3 regions of the Ruminococcus sp. RTP21358st1_G6_RTP21358_211008 genome follow, and region 3 is predicted to be linked to each of the others. Evidence: predicted binding sites of a transcription regulator. Region 3 holds the regulator's gene; each other region holds the start of a gene.
The links. The regulator LexA, encoded in region 3, represses DNA repair genes until DNA is damaged. The targets are predictions, from matches to a motif close to CNAACANNTGTTNG.

Region 1 (3,287 bases), on a different contig from region 3:
TCATCAGTGCTTTCATCTTTTCATAGTACAGATCCATTCTCTCTTCTGTATGTCGTGCTGCATTTAATGTAATTTCCTTAAACGATCTAATCGCATAATCTCTCTCTGTCATTATCAAAATCTCCTTTTTTCGTATTGAATCGTCTTTCTCTGACGTTCTACACTCCCATCCCTGTGATTTTGACGGAAGCTCAATAAGAATTATTCTTGAGCAGAGACACATCTGCATGGACAATATAGTGGGCATATTGTTTCATGAACATAGATGTAATGCCCTTATATGTCAATCTGAAAAGAGCAAAAGGGAAAGGTCAGCTCTTTTGCAGATCCTATTTTCTTTCTTAAATCTTTACGCACTCTTGCGCTCCATAAACCATTTATCAAATTCATAATATAAATGGCATTCCTTACCATCTACCATTACAGTATACATAATTCCTGTACCACCCGCTTTCCGGCTGGCACAACGTTCTTTCGATTTTACTTTATCAATTAAATATTTAGTTCCATCTTCCCAAATAAATTCTATTGGCATCATTGCGCCTTCTGTGCTGAATTTTACAATGACTTCTACATAAACTTTGTTATCATTCAAAGCACTTACCTCCCATTGAAATATCCAACTGGATGAACGGTGTGGGATCCCTGTGCATCCAGGCTGGATAATATTTTATCCTGATACATAAATGCTCTCTGGACACTGTGATATCCAAACCGTCGCCTGATATCATCTACTGCCCTGTCTAACTTCTCCTGTTTTTCCCGGCGCTGCTCATTCATAAATAAATCTAACTGCACCGGAACCTGCCCCATAACCAGATCATCTGCACGGATTCCAAGACTTCTGATTGGACGAGGCCAATGATAGTTCTCTCTAAAAAGCTGGTATGCTGCACTCATTATCTCATCTGTAATGTCGGTCAGATCCTGCAGCTTTCTTTGCCTGGAGAAATGAAATAACCCATTATCACGAATCGAAATTGACACTACATTACATTTAAAACCATGTTTCCGCAGTCTGGCTGCGACACTTTCTGCCAATGCCATCAGAATAATCTGTACATCCTGATCATTTTCCAGATCTCTGGGTGTCGTTGTACTGTTGCCAATAGACTTTATCGGTGCCTGATATCCTTCTACTGAAACTGGTGAATCATCCCAGCCATTCGCAAATGAATAAATGACAAGTCCCATTTTCCCAAGCTGCCGTTCCAGAAAACTTGGATCTGTTCTTGCCAGTTCTCCGATTGTGCGAATACCATATTTCTGTAAAGTTCTATTCGTTGATCTTCCTACATATAGAAGATCTGATACCGGAAGTTTCCAGATTAGTTCACGATAATTCGTCCGATTAAATTCTGTAATTCCATCAGGCTTTTTATAATCGCTTCCAAGTTTTGCAAAAATTTTATTCCAGGAAATTCCAATGCTTACCGTAATACCCAGTTCTTTCTTTACCCTTCTGTTAATTTCTTCTGCAATTTTTCTTCCGTCACCTTTCAGTGAAAAACTATCAGTTACATCAAGCCAAGCTTCATCACATCCATACGGTTCAACTTGATTCGTATATTCCGAATATATTTCTCGCAACATTGAGGAAAATTTCAAATATAAATCCATCCTCGGAGGCACAAATATCAAATCCGGGCAAACCTGCTTTGCCTGCCACAATGCCATGCCAGTCTTAACGCCGCTTCTCTTCGCAATATAATTCGCCGTCAATACAATTCCATGCCTCGCTTCAGAATCTCCTCCTACAGCTAATGGCTTACCAACATATTCTGGATGATAAAGCATTTCCACACTAGCATAAAAACAATTGGCATCGCTGTGCAATATTGTTCTTTCCACATTTTCACCTTTCCTTTTTAGAACGTGCGTTCTTTTTCTATATAGGCATTATATATCGCTTTTAAATCTTTGTAAAGTAGCAGATATGTCGTTTTTATGGATTTTAACGCTATTATTGTTGATTTTTTATCTGTTATGGGTTATAGTATATATAGGGAATAAATACCTGCATATGGAGGTGTATGATGATAAAGAAAGATTTTGGATCCATTATTGCTAATAAAAGAAAAGACCGAAAACTGTCTCAACCACAACTGGCAGCTCTTCTGTGTGAAAGAGGCTTAGATGTAAAAGCTCATTCTATCAGTAAATGGGAAAAAAATGTAAACCTGCCAAATGTTTTACAATTTTTTGCCCTCTGTGAGATTCTTGAGATTTCCGATATAAATAGAACATTCCAGATTGGAACGGATGAGAAACTTTTCTCCAAATTAAATGACGAAGGACAAGCCAAAGTTCTTGACTACATGAACCTATTAATGAAAAGTGGGGAATACATTCGAGAAGAACCAATCATTTATCAATTTCCACGAAGAACTCTCAGTCTCTATGATCTCCCGGTTTCAGCTGGAACAGGACAATTCCTTGATTCCGACCGTTTTTCCGAAATTGAAGTTGGTGATGAAGTATCTTCCAGTGCTGACTTCGGTGTCCGGGTATGTGGTGACAGCATGGAGCCTCTCTATCTGGATGGACAGATCATCTGGATTCATAAACAAGAAACACTTGAAGAAGGAGAAATCGGTGTCTTCTTCCTTGATGGTGATGCTTATGTAAAGAAATATCATCAATCCGATTCCGGTATTCAGCTTATTTCTCTAAATAAAAAATATGCCCCTATCCAAGTCACTTCCGGATCCATCTTAAAAACTTTTGGAAAAGTAGTTGGCTAATTTTAAAAGGCTGATGGTTCAGAACGAGGACCTGGATTATTTCGGACTCTGCAGTTCATTGAATGCGACTCCGGAACTAATGAGCTTTAAATTATACAGCCTGACAAAACGAGGCCAGGCTTATCATATGCCGATGGAGATTCAGAGCAATTTCCTGGCGAAATAAAGTAAATAAAGATCCTGTTCTATATATCATAGTATGAACAGGATCTTTTTATAATGATTTATTTTCTATCTAAAATTTTATTAAACCGACTAAAGACTTCATAGTTTGTGTGTTTGACTTACTGTTTATATCTATCTTCTCCTAAATATTTTTCTAGTCATTGCAATATAAAATTGCTTATACAGTCTCTTCCTTAAGAGTCCTGGTATTCTGGATAATATACAGAGCGACCGATATGACCATCATTATAGCGCACAAACCAATCAACAGATCTGATACCATCGGTGTAATGTGGAACCATATAATATGCACCGCTGCAGTTCCATATAATAAAAAGGTTACTATCTTTCCATGCCAGTCTGCACCATGTACTTTTC
Region 2 (3,287 bases), on a different contig from region 3:
GGCACGCTTCAGAACCACACCAATCCTCTTCAAATCTGCAAATTCCAGGGAATGGGTTCTCCTGGCTCCAATGATTCTTCTGGCAGAGGTATAACCGATTCCCGGTACACGAAGAAGTTCATAATAATCTGCCTGGTTGATCTCTACCGGAAAAAACTCCAAATGTGACACTGCCCAGTCTGCCTTGGGATCCAGAAGAAGGTTAAAATCCGGATGCTTCTCTGAAAGCAGTTCTGAAGCCCGAAAACCATAAAACCGCATAAGCCAGTCTGCCTGATAAAGTCGGTGTTCTCGAAGAAGAGGCGGACCTGATAAGGACATGAGCAGATCCTTATCTTCATTTACGGCGACAAAAGCCGAATAAAAAACTCTTTTTAATGCAAAGTTCTTATACAAAGATTCTGCTACTGACACGATCTGATAATCGCTCTCCCCCATAGCTCCAATAATCATCTGGGTACTTTGACCGGCTGGTACAAACTTAAGGGCATGACGGTACAGAACCAATTCCTCCTTATTCTGATCTCGCTGCTGCTGAATCTGCTTCATGGAGCGAAGAATGGTTTGCCTGCTCTTATGCGGTGCCAGTTTCCTAAGCCCGTCTGCAGTAGGAAGTTCCAGGTTCACGCTCATGCGATCTGCCAGATACCCCGCCCTGGCGATCAGTTCAGGAGCAGCACCTGGAATGGCTTTCAAATGAATATATCCCTGAAAATGATATTTATTACGAAGAAGATTTACTGTACAAAGCAGTTCTTCCATAGTCCTGTCTGGACTTTCCTTTACTCCGGAACTTAAAAACAGTCCTTCAATATAGTTCCTCCTGTAAAATTCCATAGTCAGACGACACACTTCTTCTGGGGTAAAACTGGTACGCACCACATCATTGGAGGCTCTGTTTATACAGTATTTACAGTCAAATACACATTCATTTGTATAAAGGATCTTCAAAAGACTGATACATCTGCCATCCTGAGCAAAACTATGACAGATTCCGGCAGCAATGCTGTTTCCCATGCCCTTTCCATCTCCCTTTCGATCCACACCACTGGATGTGCAAGCCACATCATATTTCGCGGCATCCGATAAAATCTCCAGCTTCCGCTTCAATGTCATTGATTCCTGAATAATCATCCCGTAACAAAACTCCTTTTATGTAATCTGTGTTTCGCGTTCTTTATTATTCTCAATTTCAGAACGTTTGTTCTTGTTTTATTTTAGAACGTATGTTCTGTTTTGTCAATATCATAAAACGGCACGAAATTTTTTCTATACAAAAAGAGCCATAAATCAAAGATTAATTCTAACACTACCTTTGATTTACGGCTCTTATCTCATTCTTTTACTATTAAAGCTCCCGGACGACAGCCAGAAATGGTACATGCTTACATCAGCGAATTCATGAATACCAGACGTTCTGAACGTATGAGCAGATTTTCATATATGTGAATGCTGCCGACAGGTGACCTATCCACTCAATTTCAAATCTGTGTCAGCACAAAAATATCATAAATTGCTTTCACTGCATTTTCAAAATCACGGTTTTCCACACCGATAATAATATTCAGCTCACTGGAACCCTGGTCAATCATCTTGACGTTTACATTTGCATGTGCGAGGGCAGAGAAAATTCTTCCGGCTGTACCGCGGGTGGATTTCATTCCACGTCCTACAACTGCGATCAGGGCAAGGTCAGATTCCATTTCCACAAAATCCGGCTGAACCAGGCGATGGATTCCCGCAATTACCTGCTGCTCCTTTTCTTCAAACTCATCCTGGTGAACATATACTGTCATGGTATCAATACCGGATGGAACATGCTCAAAACTGATTCCCTGGTCTTCAAATACCTGAAGCACTCTTCTGCCAAATCCGATTTCACTGTTCATCATGGACTTCTCAATGTTGATAGAACAGAAACCTTTCTTTCCTGCAATACCGGTTATGGTATATTTCGGCTTGCGGCAGGTACTCTCCACAATAAAAGTTCCCTTATCCTCCGGACGGTTGGTGTTACGGATATTAATCGGAATTCCCTCTTTTCTTACAGGGAAAATAGCATCTTCATGAAGAACAGTAGCTCCCATGTAGGAAAGCTCACGAAGTTCACGGTATGTAATGGTCTCAATCACAGCCGGATTCTTTACAATTCTCGGGTCTGTTACAAGGAAACCGGATACATCAGTCCAGTTTTCATACATATCAGCCTTAATTGCCTTGGCAACCAGAGAACCTGTCACATCAGAACCACCTCTGGAAAAAGTGGTCACAGTTCCATCGTCCTTTGCACCATAGAAGCCCGGCACAACTGCATTCTCACATTTGGAAAGACGCTTGTTCAGAAGTTTGTCTGTCTTCTCTGAATCCAGATTTCCGTTTTTATCAAAACGGATTACTTCTGCTGCATCCACAAATTCATAACCAAGATAAGCAGCCATCACTTTGCCGTTCAGATATTCTCCACGGGAAGCGGCGTAATCCCTGCCAATCTGTGCTTTAAAATTCTCTTTGATCAACTGGAAATCCTCTTCCATGGAAAGAGCAAGGCCAAGCCCTTTAATAATCTCATAATAACGAGATTTGATTTCTTCTAAAACCTTTTCAAAATCACCGCCATTTGCAGCTGCGTCATAACAGCTGTAAAGAAGATCTGTTACCTTCGTGTCCCCGTCAAATCTCTTACCTGGTGCAGAAGGAACAACAAAACGTCTGCTCTCTTCACTTCTGATAATATCTCCGACTTTTTCAAACTGCTCCGCATTTGCAAGGGAGCTTCCGCCAAACTTTACAACTTTTCTCATAATCCTTATGCTCCTCAAAAACTTTTTCTCCATTTTATGAAAAAATTCGACTTTTTGCAAGGGTTTTTTCGATTTAATTCGTGAAAGTGTTAAATACCTCCAATACCTGCAGCTGTTCTCCATCTACTTTAAAATGAATATCCCAGGATCCAAAAGACATTCCGTATTTTCTTTCAGGGTCTTTCTGATACCCAGGTCTTGGATCGTTTGCAAGGACAGCCAGAAGTGCTTCTCTTTTTTCCTCTGGAATCTTCTTCAAAAGCTTTTCCGGAAACTCTACTTTCAGCTTATGATCCTAAATCTGGTCGGTAAATCCGCCCGCTGCTTCCGGATGGCTGTCCACGTAAGCCAGATAAGGCTTTATATCATAAATAGGTGTTCCGTCCATAAGATCCGCTCCTGATACATGAAGCACCGGTCCATACTTTTCAGAAAACTCTACGCTCTCCAGCCTTACACTGGAAAGTCCTATGGGATTTGGACGAA
Region 3 (3,287 bases):
AATACGGTCATAACGGGAAAGTCCGTAGGATGTATTACTGGAAATAATGGCATATTCTTCATTCTGATCCAGTATGTCTACCTGACGGAATACCGCATACCCCTGATTGATGCAGTAAACGCCTTCCAGAGAATCTGTTTCCCCTACAATAAAGCACTGGTTGGAGTCATCTTTTACAATAGCATCTCCTTCTTTAAAAGCGCTTCTATCCACGTAATAATTGTAAGCTTCATCAGCAGAATCATCATCTGATTCAATTTTAACTTTACCGTAGATTGTAGCATTGATAAAGGTTCTTACGTTATTTCCGCTGGAATCTTTGGAAATCTTGTTAAAGCCTACACTTCCGCTGTCAGGATCAGTTGTGGCATATTCTGCCGGAATCACGTAAAAATCCTTGGATTCAATAGCGGAAAGGGGAATCTTAAGACCGGTTACTGTATTGGTAACCAGTTCAATATCCAGAAAACGGTCAGATGCATAGCGGATCAGACCGCGGCTGAAGTCGATTTTTCCATATTTGTCACCATCGATTTTTATGATGGAAAAATCGCCGCTCTGTGTCATATCATCCTTGAGAAATTTCACACGAATGGTGGAACGTCCCTCCAGCTTGGCGGCCTGTTTGTCGCTTAGTGGAATGATCAGGCTCCATAATTCGCTGGTAATATTTGTATAAATGTTATCTCCGGCCTGCACCTTTTCGGATGTCTTCAGATCCGTTTCATGGTAAGAAGTCTGGTCAAAATCTTCTGCTGTAATGTTTTCCACAGTCTTATTCTCATAGCCGTCCATAGAATAGAGGATAATGCCGTCTTCCTGGGCTTTACAGATATTCTGTCCGCCGATGGTCACTACTTGTGAATCTGCATTCCCGTCAGTGGAAATTCCCTCATACTGAAGGATGCTTCCCTCCAGCTGGTTCTTAAAACTGTAAGTGTTGTTAAATTTACTTCCGGAAAATCCTTTGGAAAAGCTGAGCATAGAACTGCGGATCTTCTCCAGTTCATCAGCAGTCAATGCAGACTTGGTTTCTGCAATTTTTCCGGAACTTAATCCGTAAACAGCACCGTTGGCATTGATCTTACTTCCCTCCCGGGCATAATAATTCACATAACCGGAGGATTCTGCCTTAAAAACACTCTCTTCCCGAAGAGAAATACCAGTGTAGGTCTCGTTTCGCGACAAAGGACCTGTGGTAACCTGGTAAGATTCGATATGTGTGGAGGTTACAAGTAAAAATGCAGTAAAAATCATATATAATAACAATACACCAAAAGCAACGGTGGCAATATTCAGTCCGAATATGTTCTTTAACTGGACAAAAAGTCCTGCCGTTTTGCCAGGCTTGTTAGATTTCTTCTCGGACAAGCGGATTCCCCCTTTGTTTTTGAGTCGGGCTCTGAATTTTCATACCAAACAATTGTACCATTTTTTGCCGGTGAACACAAGGAAAAGAAAACGAAAAGTGTGTGAACAAAGCTGGAAGCTGTGAACAGCCTGCATATCAAAAAACGAACATATTTTCAGAATATCTGTTTGCTTAATTAAGAAAAATATGGTATGATAAGAAAAAGTTGAATGAATTTCGGAGGAAAACTCTTATGACATATGGTAAAATCAGCAAAAAACAGCAGGAAATTTTAGAATATATTAAAAGTGAGATTCTGAACCGCGGATTCCCGCCAGCAGTTCGTGAGATTTGTGAAGCTGTAAATCTGAAGTCTACATCATCTGTTCATGCCCATCTGGAAGCTCTTGAGAAGAACGGATACATCCGCCGCGATGCCACGAAGCCAAGAGCCATAGAGATCATTGATGACAATTTCAATCTTGTCCGCCGTGAAGTGGTCAATGTTCCGCTTGTAGGTACTGTAGCCGCCGGACAGCCTATTCTGGCTGTAGAGAATGTAGATGGCTACTTCCCCATCCCGGCAGAATTTATGCCCAATGAACAGAGCTTCATGCTGAAGGTAAAAGGCGACAGCATGATCAATGCAGGAATCTTCGATGGTGATCAGGTTCTGGTAAAGCAGCAGCCAACTGCAGATAACGGCGACATTGTAGTTGCCCTGGTAGAGGACTCTGCCACAGTGAAGACCTTCTATAAGGAGAAGGGCTACTACCGCCTTCAGCCAGAGAATGACACTATGGATCCCATTATCATTACAGGAGAAATCCAGATTCTGGGTAAAGTATTTGGTGTCATGCGTTTTTACCAATAGTCATAAAAAATTTCCCCTTTAGCAAACAATTGCTGTTTCCAGACAATTGTTTACCAAAGGGGACTTTTTTATTTCTCTAAAAACGCATCCATCTCCAGAACCTTTCCATCTCTCCAGATTCTCTCCAGATCATAGAAAAGTCGGTTTTCCTCATCAAACACATGCACGATCACATCGCCGTAATCCATGAGAATCCAGCTGGAATTGCGGTTTCCCTCAATCTGCTTCGCCTCAAAGCCAGCGCGTCCAAGCTGCTCCTCCACATTATCGACGATCGCCTGAACCTGATTGGAGTTTGTACCGCTTGCGATTACGAAATAATCTGCAATTACAGAAACATTATGAATATCAATTATCTTAATATCCTGTCCCTTTTTATCATCAATTGCCTTGCAGGCAATCTGTGCCATCATTTTCTCTGTACTTACTGTACTCATTCTGATCTGCTCCTTTCTTAATAATGCTTATACTGACCTAATATTATTTTAAATTCCTGCGAGAACAAAAGGCTTTAAAAGTGAAATAATATCCTCTGTCAGGTGGTACCTGGCCTTCGCTCGTGCGAAATATCTCGCATCTCGTAGAATGTTAATTGTAAATAGTAAAAATAGTCGCCAGTATATGCGGAGTATTAATTATCAGATACGTTATTACGCTTATTATGCAATTCTTTATAATAAATATAAGCCTCCTTGGAAGTTGGCTCAATATCATCGGCAGAATCTTCTTCCAGATACTCCAGGGTATCTTTTAGGATCTCATACATACACTCATCCAGGTCTTCAAACGCAAGTTTGCGAATTTCCGGTAAACGGCTTGCTTTATAACGCATGGGCTCAATATAATCTGCAATATAAATAATCTTTTCAAGAAGACTCATTTCACGTCTGCCAGTTGTGTGATAATTGATGGCAGAAAGAATCTCCTGATCGTCAATCCCATATTTCTCGTGAGCAATATAAGCTCCAAGACGGGAGTGGAGAAGAAACGGGTGACTTCTCTCAAAATCGGAAACCGGAATATTGTGTTCGCTGCACATCTTCAGTTTTTTCTTATTGGGAA

Region 1: a site for LexA is predicted at 1,871-1,884, ahead of dinB (DNA polymerase IV). Genes of this name have one in related genera too.
Region 2: a site for LexA is predicted at 1,220-1,233, ahead of AB5Z12_RS17365 (putative DNA modification/repair radical SAM protein). Genes of this name have one in related genera too.

The regions. Positions count from the first base shown of each region.
Region 1 covers NZ_JBDGDM010000024.1:43,127-46,413, reverse strand. The annotation lists gene AB5Z12_RS11085 (hypothetical protein) at 1-112, opposite strand, end outside; gene AB5Z12_RS11080 (hypothetical protein) at 350-595, opposite strand; gene dinB (DNA polymerase IV) at 601-1,851, opposite strand; gene AB5Z12_RS11070 (S24 family peptidase) at 2,034-2,744, shown strand; gene AB5Z12_RS11065 (hypothetical protein) at 2,758-2,910, shown strand; gene AB5Z12_RS11060 (CDP-alcohol phosphatidyltransferase family protein) at 3,088-3,287, opposite strand, start outside.
Region 2 covers NZ_JBDGDM010000054.1:8,144-11,430, reverse strand. The annotation lists gene AB5Z12_RS17365 (putative DNA modification/repair radical SAM protein) at 1-1,134, opposite strand, end outside; gene AB5Z12_RS17360 (aspartate kinase) at 1,482-2,801, opposite strand; partial or broken gene tsaA (tRNA (N6-threonylcarbamoyladenosine(37)-N6)-methyltransferase TrmO) at 2,875-3,287, opposite strand, start outside.
Region 3 covers NZ_JBDGDM010000031.1:38,683-41,969, forward strand. The annotation lists gene AB5Z12_RS13015 (HlyD family efflux transporter periplasmic adaptor subunit) at 1-1,371, opposite strand, end outside; gene lexA (transcriptional repressor LexA) at 1,605-2,225, shown strand; gene rsfS (ribosome silencing factor) at 2,294-2,662, opposite strand; gene yqeK (bis(5'-nucleosyl)-tetraphosphatase (symmetrical) YqeK) at 2,857-3,287, opposite strand, start outside.